4 regions of the Trichococcus flocculiformis genome follow, and region 1 is predicted to be linked to each of the others. Evidence: predicted binding sites of a transcription regulator. Region 1 holds the regulator's gene; each other region holds the start of a gene.
The links. The regulator LexA, encoded in region 1, represses DNA repair genes until DNA is damaged. The targets are predictions, from matches to a motif close to CNAACANNTGTTNG.

Region 1 (4,000 bases):
CTCATACATTCTTCGGTACCACCCGTTCAATTCCATTAACTCATGATGAGTCCCGCGTTCGACGATGCGTCCTTCATCAAGAACGATGATTTCATTCGCATGCATCACACTGCTGATCCGATGGGCTGCGATGATTGTTGTCTGATCGACTCGTTGTTGCTTGAGTCCCGTCAAGATTGCTTCTTCGGTTTTCGCGTCCACAGCAGATAAAGAATCATCCAAAATAAGCAGTTCTGGTTCGGTGACTAAGGCTCGCGCAATCGCTATCCGTTGTTTTTGCCCACCTGACAGAGAAACACCTCTCTCGCCGACCATCGTATCGTATCCAGCGGGGAAGCCAAGGATATCATGATGAATGGCCGTCAAGCGCGCTGCCTCCTCCACCTTTTGCTGGCTGATGGATGGATCAGCGAAACGGATATTTTCCCTGACGTCAGAAGAAAACAGAAAGTTGTCTTGGGGAACGTAACCGATTCCGCTCAGCAATGCATCCAATGAATAATCGCGAATATCGATCCCATTGTAGTTGATGCTGCCTGTATATTGGTCATACTCACGCAACAGCAGACGGAAAATCGTACTTTTGCCCGATCCAGTTCTGCCGACAATCCCTAACGTTTGCCCCCGCTTTAAATGGAAGGTGACATCATGGAGGCTAATTTCTTTGCTGTTTGGATAGTTGAATGAGGATACCTGAAAATCCAAATCGCCTGAAACCACAGTCCGGATGGCATTTTTCTGCTCCTGGATCGTTGATTTTTCCTTCAGAAGCTCATCAATCCTGCTATAACTGGCACTGCCTCGCTCAAGTACATTGAAAAGCCTACCCACTGCCAACATTGGCCACGCCATCATTCCGATGTAACTGATGAACGAAACCAACTGACCGATACTGATGCTGCCTTCCACGACAAAGCGACCTCCGAATATGATTGTCAGCGCAAATGAAAGTCCTAAAATAAGTTGGATAGCTGGATCAAATAAGGCATCAACCAGATAGACAGATTTATTTTTTGCAACGACATCTTTTGTCATTGCTTCGAAATCACGAATATCCTCTTCTTCTTCACCAAAAGTTTTGATGACTTTGACGCCGGATACGCTCTCTTGCGTTTTGTCATTCAAACTCGAGAAAGCGGCCTGTGCTTTGCGGAATCGTTTATGCATCTTTTGTCCGAGGATTCGTGACACCAACGTCAAAGCCGGCAATGGGATCATAGCAATGAGCGTCAAACGCCAATCGATCAAGAAGAACATCGTAAAGAGCGTGATCCCGCCTGAAGAAATTGAATCTGCCAATGTCAGGATACCTGCGCCGGCGACCATGCGGATGGCATTCAAATCATTCGTCGCATGCGCCATCAGATCGCCTGTCCTGTACTTTTGGAAGAAGACAGCATCCATTTCGGTGAAATGCTTGAACAATCTTGACCGAAGTATCTTTTCCAGTTCTGCTGAAGTTCCCCAAATCTTCATCCTCCAAATATAACGGAAGAGGTACTGCAGCACGCCCGCTATCAATATGATCACTGTCCACTTCCACAAAGAAGCCATCGTTAACGTGCCAAGTGCAATTTCATCGATAATGATTCCGACGATGCGCGGCGATACAACCTGAAGTATCGCCACAATGATCAGGAAAAAGACGCCCACAAAATAGGCTTTCCATTCCTGACGAAAAAACCAACTCAATTTTTTGAAAATACTCACGGATATTTCCCCTTTCTTGCGTTTATTCAGACAAAATAAAAATGTGGAACCGTAAAGATCCACATTTTGTATATTATTTCATTAGTCTATTTCTTTTTCTTTGTTGATTGTGCTTTCATCGAAGCCATAATTTGTTTAACTTTTCTTTCGGATGGTTTTTGACCCATCTGCATCATCATAGAACGCAACATTTCTTCATTGATCGGTGGATTTTCTTCAAAATATTTTACCATATAACGTCTTGCAAGGAAAAATCCGCCAACCGCTCCTATTACTATTCCTAAAATAACCATCATTACCCATGCTGTTGTTGACACGTATTCATCCCCCTTTCCAAAGCATTCATTCATTAATTGTACTAAAGATTATGAGAAAAAGAAATAGCAATCACGGATAAATTTAGCGATTTTTGGAAAACGCTTCAACATTTGCTGTATTTGTGGCAATACTAGGCATATTCTAACATAATTTTCAAAGAACATGCGAACATCTGTTTGATTTTTTGAGGGATTAATGGTATCCTAAACGATATAAATATAGGATTACGGAGATGATGATCTCATGGTTAAAAATAAAGATTCACGCCAAATTGAAGTGCTTCAATACATTTATGAAGAAGTCCAGGAAAAGGGCTACCCGCCGACCGTAAGGGAAATCGGAAATGCGGTAAAACTGTCATCTACATCTACGGTTCATGGCCATCTGTCGCGTCTTGAAAAAAATGGTTTTATCCAGCGGGATCCTACAAAACCCCGTGCGATAGAATTGACCCAAGCAGGTCTGGACAAATTGGGGATCCTATCAGATAAAATGCCGTTGTTGGGTACTGTCACAGCCGGAGCGCCCATACTTGCCGTAGAAGAAGCAACCGACTATTTCCCGGTTCCCCCGGATCTGCAATCCAATGCGGGATCTTTATTCATGTTGAAAATCCGCGGAGAAAGCATGATCGATGCCGGCATCTTCGATGGCGACTCCGTCATTGTCAGAAAACAGAACACGGCTGAAAACGGAGATATCGTCATAGCCATGACGGACGATGATGAAGCGACCTGCAAACGTTTCTACAAAGAAAATAACTACTATCGTCTGCAACCTGAAAATTCGAGCATGGATCCGATCATCCTGGATTCTGTCCTCATCCTGGGTAAAGTAGTCGGCCTGTACCGGAACCACATCATTTAAAGAACAGTCCTCCAACTGACGCAAAAAGGCTGCCAACCGGCAGCCTTTTTGCGTGTCTATGCTTATTTAGGATTACTTCTCTTAGTATTCCATCAGCGTGAAGATGTCATACCCTTGGATCAGATCTCTGCCCTTTAAATCCAGCAACTCGATCAAGAACGCCAAGCCCACAACTTCTCCGCCTAATTTTTCAACCAATTCTATAGTCGCGGCTGTAGTGCCGCCAGTAGCCAACAAATCATCACAGACCAGCACTTTATCGCCAGGCAAGATGGCATCTTGATGCAGTTGCAATGTCGCTTTCCCGTATTCCAGCCCGTAGGATACTTCAACTGTTTCGCGGGGCAATTTGCCTTTTTTGCGGGCCATCGCGAATCCGCAGCCTAATTCCACAGCCACAGGGCAACCGACCATGAAGCCACGCGCTTCAGGTCCGACTACTTTATCAACATTCAAGTCTTGAGCATATTTCACGATTTCCTTGATTGAATAACGATAGGCTTCGCCATTTGCCATCAAAGGGGAAATATCGCGGAAAATGATGCCTTGTTCCGGAAAATCTTTTACGTCAGCAATATATTTTTTTAAATCCATTTTTATGTTCCTCCTAATTATTGAACCATCATCTGTTCATTCAACCATTTTGTCAGTTGCGAAAACGGGCTGTAGATGAATATTTTTTCAGCTTCCATTTTCTGCAGGCGATCTTTGTATACTTGTGTATCAGCCAAAGCCCTTTTGACGGGATTCTTGACCTCATTGATGAAACCATTGTCTATTGTAACAAATCCCGCCTCCAAAAACACTTGAATCATGAAAATGGCAAGATTTTTCTTGATTTTTAAATATTCTGCCAAAGCATCTAATCGATTTCTCACGTCGATATCCTTATGCGAACGGATATACTGGTAAAATTTTGCAAACTGGTCTTTAGGAGGAACGCCATCTGCGTATACGCCATTCGATTCATGAGAGACGACATACACATTTTCGAACTGATTACTCTTCAGGAGATTCGCCAAAAGGTTCAGCTTCAAAGGACATTCGAAGAGCACGAGATTCTTGGCGCTGACGGCCTGCAAGGCATCCACTGTATTGTCTGTGA
Region 2 (4,000 bases), 890 kb from region 1:
GCGGATTTGATGCATCGGTCATCCATGAAGCCGAGAAGAAATTGCGCGATGGAGGCACCTACAGCGTCAACAATCCTGAATTCCTGACCGGCGCCAACATCTCCGTCTGCATCACCGACGACTTCATGGACGCCGTGATGCGGGGTGAGGAATATGCGTTGCGTTTCCCGGATGTCGAACATTACGACGCGGATGCGATGGCGCACTATGATGCCGAATGGACCAACTGCGGCGATGTCCGCGAATGGGAAGCTACCGGCAATGCTGTCCGCACCTACCGGACCGTCAAAGCCCGTGAATTGTGGCGGCTGATCAATGTCTGCGCCACTTATGCGGCGGAGCCTGGCATCTTCTTCATCGACAACGCCAACAAGATGACGAACGCAACAGCTTATGGTCAAAAAGTCGTTGCCACCAACCCTTGCGGCGAACAACCATTGGCAGCCTATTCCGTCTGCAACTTAGCGGCAGTCAACTTGGCTGAAATGGTCAACAAGGATCTGCAGATGGTCGATTTCGCCAAATTGGAGCAGACCGTCCGCACCGGTATCCATATGCAGGACAATGTCATCGACTCCACCCCTTACTTCCTGGAGGAAAACAAAAAACAAGCCCTTGGCGAACGTCGGATTGGCTTGGGAATCATGGGCTTGGCCGACATGCTGATCTATTGCGGCGTCCGTTACGGTTCACTGGAAAGCCTGCAGCTGATCGATCAAGTATTCGAAACGATTGCTGTGGCGGCCTACGAGGAAAGCATCGAGTTGGCGAAAACGCGCGGCAGCTTCCCGTTCCTGGTCGGACAGAGCGGTAAAGAGACGCAGATCCTGCGCGAACGTTTCATCAATACAGGCTATATGAAAAAAATGCCTGAACACATCCGCGAAGGCGTCCTGAAATATGGCATCCGTAACTCGCACTTGTTGACAGTGGCACCTACCGGATCGACCGGGACGATGGCCGGTGTTTCCACCGGACTCGAGCCTTACTTCTCATTCACGTATTACCGCAGCGGGCGTCTCGGCAAATTCATCGAAGTGAAGGCGGATATCGTCCAAGAATATCTGGATCGCCATCCAGATGCCGATCCGAAGAACTTGCCTGATTACTTCGTGGCTGCCATGACACTTGCGCCCGAAGAGCACGTCGATGTGCAGACAACGATTCAACGCTGGGTCGACAGCTCCATTTCGAAAACGGTGAACGCACCGAAAGGCTACACTGTCGATCAGGTCGAAAAGATCTACGAGCGCCTTTACTTGGGCGGTGCCAAAGGCGGAACAGTCTATGTGGACGGCAGCCGTGATTCCCAGGTACTGACGCTGAAAGCCGAAGAAAATGTCTGGGATGAGGAAGGCAAGCTCGAGGAAGAGAAAGAGCACGTCAAAATCAACAAGGACAAGACTTTCCTGGTTGATTCGATAGCCAATCTCGAAGCTACCGACGTCACAATCGGCAACGAAATCGGCGACACTTGCCCGATCTGCCGTCAAGGGACGGTCGAAGATCTGGGCGGCTGCAACACCTGTACCAACTGCGGCGCACAGCTGAAATGCGGTTTGTAAACTGATTAATTTAAGAAGAACCCGTCCGATTTTAGGACGGGTTCTTCTTTGTGGTTTGCCGACATTCATGCTTTGCTGCTCGTCTTGCGCTGCGGATGCTGCTTGTCCGATTAACGCAAAGTATCGGACATCCACAAAAAAGAGCTGCCGAATACGGCAGCTCCAGTCTTTAGTTTGATTCTTTTCCGGTGTCCGAAGGTTCGGGTTTGCCTGCTTCAAGCAGGACACGGTCGCGGATGGCGAAGAAGGCCACGACCATCAGGAATAGGCCCGATACGGCCATCAGGATTTCGATTGCCATCCGGTCCGCCAGCGGCCCGAATACCAGCATCCCTAAAGGCATCATTGCGCTTGCGACCATGCTTTGGACGCCGAAGACGCGTCCGAGGAAATCTTCTTCGACCTTTTCCTGCAAGAGCGTCATGCTCGGAGCGTTCAGGAGCGGAATGAAAAGTCCGACCAAGCCCATCAGGAAGAGATAAATCCAGAAGTTCGGGATGACGCCCATCCCGAAAGAGCACAAACCCATTACCGCAATCGCGGCCGCGATGGAATGGATCCGATTCTTGAATCCGCCCCATGACGCGATCCAGAGGCCGCCGCCGATCATCCCGATCGAAAAGGCGATTTCGATCGCCGTCAAGCGCCAGACGTCATCGCCGAATGAGCGTGCAACCTGCAGCGGTGACAGGAACGACACCGGTGCTGCCATGAAGAAAGCAAGCGAAAAATAGAGGAACAACCTTTTGATAAAAGTATGATTTTGGATATAGCTGAAGCCTAGCTTCATGTCCTGCAAGTAATTGCTGACTTGTTCCTGGCTGGCTTTTTCATGCGTAGGGACTTTCAGGAAGAACACGAGGATAGCGATCGCCAAAGCAGCTGTCACTATATCGATCAGAAAGATACCTTCCATCGGCGCAAATTGGTAAAGCGCGCCACTGATCATCGGCGAAACCAGCATAACGACAGCCTGGATGCTGCCGTTTAGCCCGTTGATCCGGGTCAGCTCCTTTTCAGGGACGATCTGCGGCAGGATGGCGCCGACCGCCGGCATCTGGATGCCCGCACCCAATGCGCGGATGGCCGATGTCGCCAAAAGAATCCAGATGGAACGCTGCCCCGCCAAGAACAGCAGGACCAGCACCAAAGTCGAGAGCGCAATGATGCCGTCGGAAAGGACGATCAGGCGCTTCCGGTTATAGCGGTCGGCCCACACCCCGGCGAATGGCGAGATGAAGAAAGTTGGCAGAAAGCCGAAGATGGTCGATAAGGTCATGATGACGCCGGATTGTGTTTCCAAGGTCAGGTACCAGAATATTGCGTATTGGACAAGTGACGAGCCGAACAGGGAAATCGTCTGGCTGCCCAGAAAGAGAGCGGTTTGACGCTGCCACTTTTCATATTTTATTTGCTTGATCACACTGTTTGCACTTCCTTGCTGGAGAGGCGGTTATCGTCCCCAAAATGACTGCGTTCAGAATCAAACGACTGAACGTATGTTTCCATTCATGGTATACTATTCTCAACGAAAAGTAAAAGGATTGAAACGGATGAGCAGAGAAGAAATCAACCAAAAATTAGCGCTGCTGCCCGACTTGCCCGGCTGCTACATCATGCGGGACAAGGATGACGAAATCATCTACATCGGCAAGGCCAAAAATCTGAAGAACCGAGTTAAATCGTACTTCCACAGCAAGCACGAAGGCAAGACGCAGCTGTTGGTCGCGGACATTGACCGTTTCGAAACGATCGTCACCAAAACGAACAAGGAATCGCTGCTGCTGGAGATCAACCTGATCAAGCGTTACCAGCCCAAATACAACATCAAACTGAAACAAGGGACAATGTATCCTTATCTGAAGGTCACGAACGAAAAAGATCCGCAGCTCATCATCACTTCGACGGTCGAGGATGACGGCGGCATCTACTTCGGACCCTATCCGCACGTCTACGCGGCGACGGAGACGCAGGAATTCATCCAGAAAATCTATCCGTTGCGCAAGTGCGCCAAGAATTCGAAACGCGCCTGCCTCTATTACCATATGGGCCAATGCATCGGCTGCTGCGATCATGAGGTGTCAAAAGAGGAATACGATGCCCAGATCAAACGCATCGCCGCTTTCCTGAATGGCGACGTCAAGGAGATCAAGAAAGATCTGCGCGAAAAAATGCACCGCGCCGCAGAAAGCCTGAATTTCGAACAGGCTGCCGATTACCGCGATCAGATCAGCTACATCGAGGCGACTGTGGAAAAACAGACGGTCATGTCGCGCGACTACACGAACCGCGACGTCTTCGCCTTCCATATGGACAAAGGCTGGCTGTCGATTCAAGTCTTCCTGCTGCGCCAATCCTCGATCATCAAGCGCGAAGCCGCCCTTTTCCCCTGCTACGATACGCCTGAAGAAGAGCTGGCTTCCTTCATTATGCAG
Region 3 (4,000 bases), 1.5 Mb from region 1:
TTCAATGCCTGAAATATAGCAACAATCGTTCTCGCTCAGAAAACCTGCTCTCCGCAATACGTACTTTATACAGAGGAAATGTTTCACGTGAAACATTCATTTTGACGCTAAAATGGTAACTAATCCCTCTGGAAAGGGCATTATAGCTATTATTATTTGAATATGTTAAAATGTACAAGTGCAAATTGTAGGTTCAGTAAAGGAGCTATCATGAAAATAAAGGAAAAGTTAAAAAATCTTCCTCACTTCATAAAGGCTGACAAGATTAAGGTTCCTTTCCTGATTATCGTATTCTTACTGCTTATGATTGTTGTTTTAACTTTCATTGCAGATTGGAAAATCGGAATTGGAATTATGCTCTTATGCGTTGGAATTTTTGGGTTCATCAGTTATTCTTCGGAGTATTTGATTGACGAAACTAATCAATACATATCTGACTTATCTTATCGAATAAAAAAAGGTGAACAAGAGGCTTTAATTAAAATGCCTATTGGGATACTTCTATATAATAAGCAAGAAGAAATCCAATGGATGAACCCATATTTAATAAAGTATTTTGGCAAGAAAGACACATTGGGACGTAAGCTGAACGTGGTCGATGAAGAATTATATCAGCTTTTTAAGGGTTCGCAGGATTATGTGATGCGCCGTGTGAAATGGGGAGATCATTATTTTGATATGATTATTCAAGAGGATATTGGCGTCATTTATTTGATGGACATAACGGAGTATGCCAAAATTGAAGAAAGATACAAAGATGAAAAATTTGTTTTTGGGAATATCATTGTCGACAATTATGATGAGGCTGTCCAATCCATGAATGATCGCAAGCGATCGAATGTAAACAACTATCTGACGAACCAACTCACAAACTGGGCTAATATGAATAATGTTTTTTTGAAACGAGTGGATGATGACCGCTTCATAGCATTGACCAATATGCGTGCATTGAATAAAATCGAAGAAAACAATTTTGATATCATAAATCAAATCAGAGAAAGAACCTACAAGCAAAATTTTCCGTTGACACTGAGTATGGGCTTCTCATATGAGAAAACTTTTGAGCAAACCAATTTTAAAGAAGTCGCTAAAATGGCGCAGTCGAATATTGATTTAGCATTGGCAAGAGGTGGCGATCAGGTTGTTGTGAGGGCTGAAGATGAAGATGCCCGTTTCTATGGTGGTAAAACGAATCCGATGGAAAAACGGACTCGTATCCGTGCAAGAATGATCAGCCAGGCTTTGGAAGAACTCATCGTTCATGCTGATAAAGTGATCATCATGGGGCATAGTTATCCTGATATGGACGTCATCGGTTCCTGTTTAGGGATCCGCCGAATCTCTCAGATGAACAATCGGGAGGCTTGGATAGTATTGGATCCGCAGCAATTTTCCAATGATGTGAATCGGATTATGCAGGAGATAGACAAAGATCCTTTGATTGCGAAGCGAATCATTTCGCCTGAGCAGGCAATGGCATTGGTGACTCCGCAAACGCTTATCGTGATGGTTGACGTGCATCGTCCTTCCATGACACCGGCCCCTGGACTTTTGAATCTGTCCAAAAAAATAGTCGTCTTGGATCATCACAGACGTGGACAAGAATTTCCCAAAGACTCTGTTTTGGTCTATATGGAACCCTATGCGTCATCCACTTCGGAATTGATCGCTGAATTGTTTGAATATCAATCCAATGAGATGGATGCCATCAATAAGATAGAAGCAACGGCTATGCTGGCTGGGATTATTGTCGATACACGCAATTTCAGCTTGAGAACCGGATCCAGGACTTTTGATGCTGCCAGTTATCTGCAGTCGAACGGAGCGGATACCGTTCTGATCCAGAAATCATTGAAAGAGGACTTGGATACCTATCTGTTGCGTAGTCATTTGCTGCAAACGATGGAATTTGTGAACGGTAACCTCGCAATCGTCCATGGAGAAGATGAAAAAATCTATGATACGGTTGTCGCTGCTCAAACAGCCGACACGATGTTATCGATGGAAGCAGTAGACGCCTCATTTGTCGTTACAAAACGTCAGGACGGCAGAGTTGGAATCAGTGCCAGAAGTCTGGGGCAATATAATGTGCAGACTATCATGGAAAAATTAGGCGGAGGCGGACATTTATCCAATGCAGCCACGCAGATTGAGAATACGACGGTCCATGAAGTCGTTGAGAGATTGAAGGCAGTCATAGATCCAAAAAAAATCAAGGAAGGGGAATAATAAATGAAAGTTGTATTTTTAGAGGACGTTAAAGGTAAAGGGAAAAAAGGGGAAGTCAAAGATATTGCGGATGGCTACGCTAATTTCCTGATCAAAAACCGTAAAGCGGAAGAAGCGAATGCTGCTACGATTTCTGCATTGAAAGGCCAAAAGAAGGCTGAAGAGAAGAAGCAGGCTGAGGAGTTAGCCGCTGCTCAAGAATTAAAGGCACTTCTGGAGAAGGATGAATCAATCATCAAATTGTCCGCAAAAATTGGCGAAGATGGTCGTTTGTTTGGTTCGATAACAACGAAACAGGTTGCTGAAGCATTACAGAAGCAACATAATGTTAAATTGGATAAGCGGAAAATTGAATTAGACAGTCCTATCCGAGCATTAGGTTTCACGAAAATGCCCGTAAAAATTCATCCGGAAGTGACAGCGATGTTGACTGTCCAAGTGACTGAAGGATAATAATTTTCCAGATATAAACGAAAGACAGGGATAACCATCTCTGTCTTTTTGCTTGTGTAGAGGGGGATAAATATTGACTCGAAACAGAACAAGCGTTCCCTTTCGTTGGTTGTAAAAGCCTCCAGTTTACAGTACAATAAGAGAGCGAAAGATGGGTAAACCAGTAACCGGTTCCTTGTCGAAATGAATAAAACCTAAAGGGTGAAAATATAAAATGGAAGAAACACTTCAAGATCGCATACCTCCTCATAGTATAGAAGCAGAGCAATCCGTTCTGGGCTCCATTTTTTTGGATCCTGAAACGGTTGTGAATGTTTTGGAATACCTTGAAACATCTGATTTTTACCGAAAAAATCATCAGATTATTTTTGACGCGATTTTGCAATTGAACAACCGAAACGAAGCGATAGACGTCGTCACAATCGCGAATGAGTTGGATACGAAGAATCAGCTTGAAAATGCTGGCGGTATGGAGTATTTGGCCGAATTGGCGGTTGCGGTACCGACTTCAGCCAACGTGGAATATTACGCCAAGATAGTAGAAGAGAAATCGATTTTGCGCAACCTGATCCGCTCGGCTACAGAAATCGTCCGCAAAGGCTATGAAGAGGGTGATGAGCTTGCCGTGATGTTGGACAGCGCCGAACAGAATATTCTTCAGGTATCCGAACGGAGAAATCGCTCCGGTTTCATCCGCATATCGGATGTCGTTTCGGCGTCGCTGCAGAACATCGAGTCGCTGGCCCAACAAAGCGATGACGTCACAGGGGTGCCCACCGGATACATCGCCTTGGATAAAATGACGGCGGGTCTTCAGAAAGAAGAATTGATCATCCTGGCAGCTCGTCCGGCGGTCGGTAAGACCGCCTTTGCTCTGAACATCGCACAGAATGTCGCAACCAAGGCGGATCAGGTAGTTGCCATTTTCAGTTTGGAAATGGGGGCGGAGTCGTTGGTTAACCGGATGCTGTGTGCGGAAGGGAACATCGATGCCGGTCACTTGAGGACAGGGCAGCTTTCTGAAGATGAGTGGTCCAACCTGATCATGGCGATGGGGACTTTGGGACAGTCCAAGATTTTTATAGATGATACACCAGGTATACGGATTGCGGAAATAAGGGCAAAAAGTCGTCGCTTGCTGCAGGAACAGGGAAAGTTAGGACTTATTGTGATTGACTACTTGCAGCTGATTGAAGGGAACAACCGCGAAAGCCGTCAACAAGAAGTTTCAGACATTTCGCGTCAATTGAAGAAGTTGGCGAAGGAACTGAAAGTACCGGTCATCGCCCTTTCCCAATTGTCCCGTGGCGTGGAGCAA
Region 4 (4,000 bases), 910 kb from region 1:
GGGAAAATCTTGGCGGATATCCGCTCCCGGTCTTTGGTTCAAACGCAATCCGTTCTGTTCAGCAGCATCCCATGGCGCTGATGCCGCTCTTGAGTTGGCGCAACTGCATTTGGATATCGCAACGATCAAAAAGATAGACATCGTTTTCCCTCCCAACGGCGATGCGGCTTTGATCCATACATGCCCGAAGACCGGAGAGCAGGGCCGCTTCAGCATCGAATATGTCGTCGCTTTAGCGTTGCTTGGGCAGCCGTTTACGCTTGGAAATTTCGGGTCCACGGCTGTTTCGGTCGAAGCCGAAAAGCTGATAGGGAAAATGTCCCGAAGCTATGATGCAGAACATATCCCGGATGCGCAAGCCATCCCGAAAGGCCGCTTCACGATCGTCCGGATCACGCTGGCGGACGGTTCCATACACAGCCGCGAAGTGAGCGTGCCGAAAGGTTCTCCGCAAGCCCCGTTGACGGATGCGGAACTGGAAAGCAAATGGCGCGAGTCGGCACCAAATCAGCATATAGCCGAGCAGATCATGGAGGCGATCCGCGGTCTGGAGAATGCCAAGGCGAGCGAATTGGGGAAATGGTTATAACGGGTTTACCAACTCATATTCATTTGAATAAGATTATCGAAATTAGAATTATCAGACCCGAGACCTTGAATAGGATATGTAAAGGAAGGCAATCGACCATCCAAGCATTGTCCTCTAAGTGGTTTCGGGTCTCTTTTTCAGTTCACACGTGAAATCCGGATTAAAATTACTCCACCTTACAGTATCCGGTTGCATCTAATTGCATCTAAAAAGGAAATCGCTAAGTTATTACAAAATGTATATCTAGATATGAAATATAACTATTGTACTTATTTATGGTGGCGGTATAGAATGGCGTTGTAGATGCTGATGGCAAATAGAGCGGGGGTGAGTGAATGATAACCATCAGAGGACTAGCCAAATCGTTCGGGAAACTGGAAGTGCTTAAGGATATCACGCTTGATGTCCGAGCCGGCGAAGTAGTCGCCATCTTGGGTCCAAGCGGATCAGGCAAAAGCACGCTATTGCGGTGCATCAATGGACTCGAGGAATTGACAAAAGGAAGTATCGAAGTGAACGGCATCACAGTTTCCGATTCCCAGTCCAAAAAGGAACGAGGGAAGCACGTGCGTGACATTCGCAAGAATACTGGTATGGTGTTCCAGCAATTCAATCTCTATCCGCACAAGACGGCATTGGAAAATGTCATAGAAGCGTTGTTGACCGTCAAAAAAATGGAAAAGAGTACAGACGTTGGACTCGGCGAAGAATTATTGAAGCGAGTCGGACTATTCGATAAACGGGTTGTCTATCCATCCCGGCTTTCAGGCGGTCAGCAACAACGCGTAGCGATTTCAAGGGCATTGGCGATGGATCCGGCTGTGATGCTGTTCGATGAACCGACCTCTTCTTTGGATCCGGAACTGGTGGATGAAGTGTTGAACGTCATCCAAGAACTGGCCAAGGAAGGTATGACGTTGGTCATCGTGACGCATGAGATGCAATTTGCCAGGAATGTTGCTGACCGGATCATTTTCATGGCAGACGGTGTAGTAGTGGAGGAGGGGCAGCCAAAGGATTTCTTTGCCGCTCCGAAAACAGAACGGGCCAGAAAATTCCTGAAAATGGAGGAAAAGAGCGAAAGAAATGAGGAGAAGCTATGATCGTGAAGACGATATGGGAAGGCGGCCGTAAATTCACCGCCCAGGGTGATTCAGGCTACGATATCAAGATGGATGCAACGCCAGCGTATGGCGGGATGGGCGAAGGTGCCACTCCTACCGAGATGCTGCTGGCAGCTTTGGCAGGCTGCATCGGCATAGACGTGACGATGATTTTGAACCGCTATTTGGATAAAATCAGCAAACTGGAGTTCATCACGGACGGAACCCGTAAAGAAGAAGCTCCTAAAGGTTTTGTCGCTATCACTATCACTTTCGTAGTGGACGGCGACATTGATGGCAAAAGAGTTTGGCGTGCAATCGACTTGAGTGAAGAAAAATATTGCAGCGTTTCTGATTCTTTGAATGCCGAAATCACCTATGACATTATTTTAAACGGCGTGAAGCTCACCAGAGAAGTGTAATGAAACAGAATAGAAAGAAATGGGATCGGAGTCTGATGGATAAAGGCTCCGTATTTTTGTCGAAAAACAGTTTGCTGTGAAATACTTTACCAAGAAATAGTCCTCTGATATATTAATAGACGATTGAATAAAGCGATGAGGCTTTATCATGAGAATGAGAAGGGATGGAAATGAAACATGGCAGACATCACATTTGAAATTGTCGAAGAACTCGGCGTCCTGTCCACCTCCGCAAAAGGCTGGACGAAAGAATTGAACCTGGTCAGCTGGAACGGCCGACCGCCAAAATACGATATCCGCGAATGGAGCCCCGATCACGAAAAGATGGGCAAAGGACTGACCTTCAGCGAAGAAGAAATGGCTGCTCTCGCCAAACTATTGAAATAACCAGAAAAGCGGAACGGGTTCCTTTGTCCTTTCCGAAGGGCTAACCCGTGAAGCTAGACATCATAAAAAAACCAACTGAAGCGAATCGGCTCCAGTTGGTTTTTCGATTTCAGCATTGCATCAAGAATGGCTTGTGCCGTGGCGTTTCCCGCGTTGATAGAAGAGGAACATCAAAAAAGCGGAAAGCAAGGCGGTGGCGGAACCGAAGTAGAAAGGTACTTGGTTATTGAAAGTATCGTATAACCATCCGCCGATTAGACTGGCCGGCAATAGGGTCATTCCCAGGAGCGCATTGTATAGCCCCAACCCGGTGCCTTTTTTCTCCTTGCCGATGATGTCGGATACCAACGCTTTCTGGATGCCGTCCGTCGCCGCGCTGTAGAGGCCGTAAAAGGCGAAGAGGCCGACGATGGCGAAATGGGTAGCCGCCTTGCCGAATCCAAAATAGATCAGCGCGAACATCAGATAGCCGCCGATGATGATGCGTTTACGTCCAATCTTATCGGACAGTTTCCCGAGCGGAACGGCGAAGGCGACGGAAACCGCATTGAACACCAGATACATGATCGGGATGAAGGCATCGCTGACGCCGACGTCGCTCGCTTTGATCAAAAGCAGGGCATCCGTTGAATTCCCCAGCGTGAAAAGGAAAACGATTGCCAGAAAAAGGTAGAAATCCTTGGGAAAATCCCGGAAGGATATTTTTCCTAGCCGTTCCGATTTGGTGCGTTTGGCTTCCTTCACAAAAAAGAGGATCGACAGCAGTCCCAAAAATCCCGGAATGGCCGCAAACAGGAAGACGCGTCGGTAATCGCCAGGAAAAGCGGCCAGTACAGCGAAGGCGGTCAGGGGCCCGACGATGGCTCCGCTGTTGTCCATCGCTTTATGGAAACCGAAATTCAGACCGGCGTTGTTGTTTTCTTCAGAAGAACCGGCCACAAGACTGTCCCGGGGAGCGGTGCGGATGCCTTTGCCGACGCGTTCGACAAAACGGATCGACAGGACCTGCAAGGGTGTCGTCACGAATGCGAACAGCGGGGAAAGGAGCGCGGTGATGCCGTAACCGATGATCATGAAAGGTTTGTTGCGTCCGATTTTATCGCTCCACCAACCGGAGAGGGATTTCAGGACGGAAGCGGTGCTTTCGGCGATCCCTTCAATCAGGGAGATTTCCGTTTTCGAGGCGCCCAGTGTCGTCAGAAATAAAGGCAGTATGCTGTAGACCATTTTTGTCGTCGTATCCGTCAGGAAACTGGTCAAGCCGACAAAGAAAATATTGCTTTCGACGCCGAGGATCCGCTTTTTCTTTTTGTGATTATCCGCCATCCCGAAAACCTTCTTTCCGATTATTTCTTCATCTCCATTTAATTCCTTTTTCGGCAAAAAGTCTAGCAGAGCGCCCGCGCGCATACGTCCGCTTCGGATGGGTCTGCCAAATGGATAATCAACCGGATTTTTGGTAAAGTGTACATATTGATATGTCCGGACTGAACACAGGT

Region 2: a site for LexA is predicted at 3,050-3,063, ahead of uvrC (excinuclease ABC subunit UvrC). Genes of this name have one in related genera too.
Region 3: a site for LexA is predicted at 2,768-2,781, ahead of dnaB (replicative DNA helicase). Genes of this name have one in related genera too.
Region 4: a site for LexA is predicted at 2,175-2,188, ahead of ACKPCD_RS05260 (YdbC family protein). Genes of this name have one in related genera too.

The regions. Positions count from the first base shown of each region.
Region 1 is NZ_OY759718.1:1,950,830-1,954,829, forward strand. Features, by position in the region: gene ACKPCD_RS09245 (ABC transporter ATP-binding protein) at 1-1,710, opposite strand, end outside; gene ACKPCD_RS09250 (YneF family protein) at 1,797-2,027, opposite strand; gene lexA (transcriptional repressor LexA) at 2,272-2,895, shown strand; gene ACKPCD_RS09260 (adenine phosphoribosyltransferase) at 2,977-3,489, opposite strand; gene recJ (single-stranded-DNA-specific exonuclease RecJ) at 3,507-4,000, opposite strand, start outside.
Region 2 is NZ_OY759718.1:1,056,269-1,060,268, reverse strand. Features, by position in the region: gene ACKPCD_RS05335 (vitamin B12-dependent ribonucleotide reductase) at 1-1,565, shown strand, start outside; gene ACKPCD_RS05330 (MFS transporter) at 1,735-2,988, opposite strand; gene uvrC (excinuclease ABC subunit UvrC) at 3,119-4,000, shown strand, end outside.
Region 3 is NZ_OY759718.1:400,370-404,369, reverse strand. Features, by position in the region: gene ACKPCD_RS02230 (DHH family phosphoesterase) at 211-2,229, shown strand; gene rplI (50S ribosomal protein L9) at 2,233-2,682, shown strand; gene dnaB (replicative DNA helicase) at 2,897-4,000, shown strand, end outside.
Region 4 is NZ_OY759718.1:1,037,860-1,041,859, forward strand. Features, by position in the region: gene ACKPCD_RS05245 (MmgE/PrpD family protein) at 1-589, shown strand, start outside; gene ACKPCD_RS05250 (amino acid ABC transporter ATP-binding protein) at 925-1,692, shown strand; gene ACKPCD_RS05255 (OsmC family protein) at 1,689-2,114, shown strand; gene ACKPCD_RS05260 (YdbC family protein) at 2,292-2,501, shown strand; gene ACKPCD_RS05265 (MFS transporter) at 2,622-3,827, opposite strand.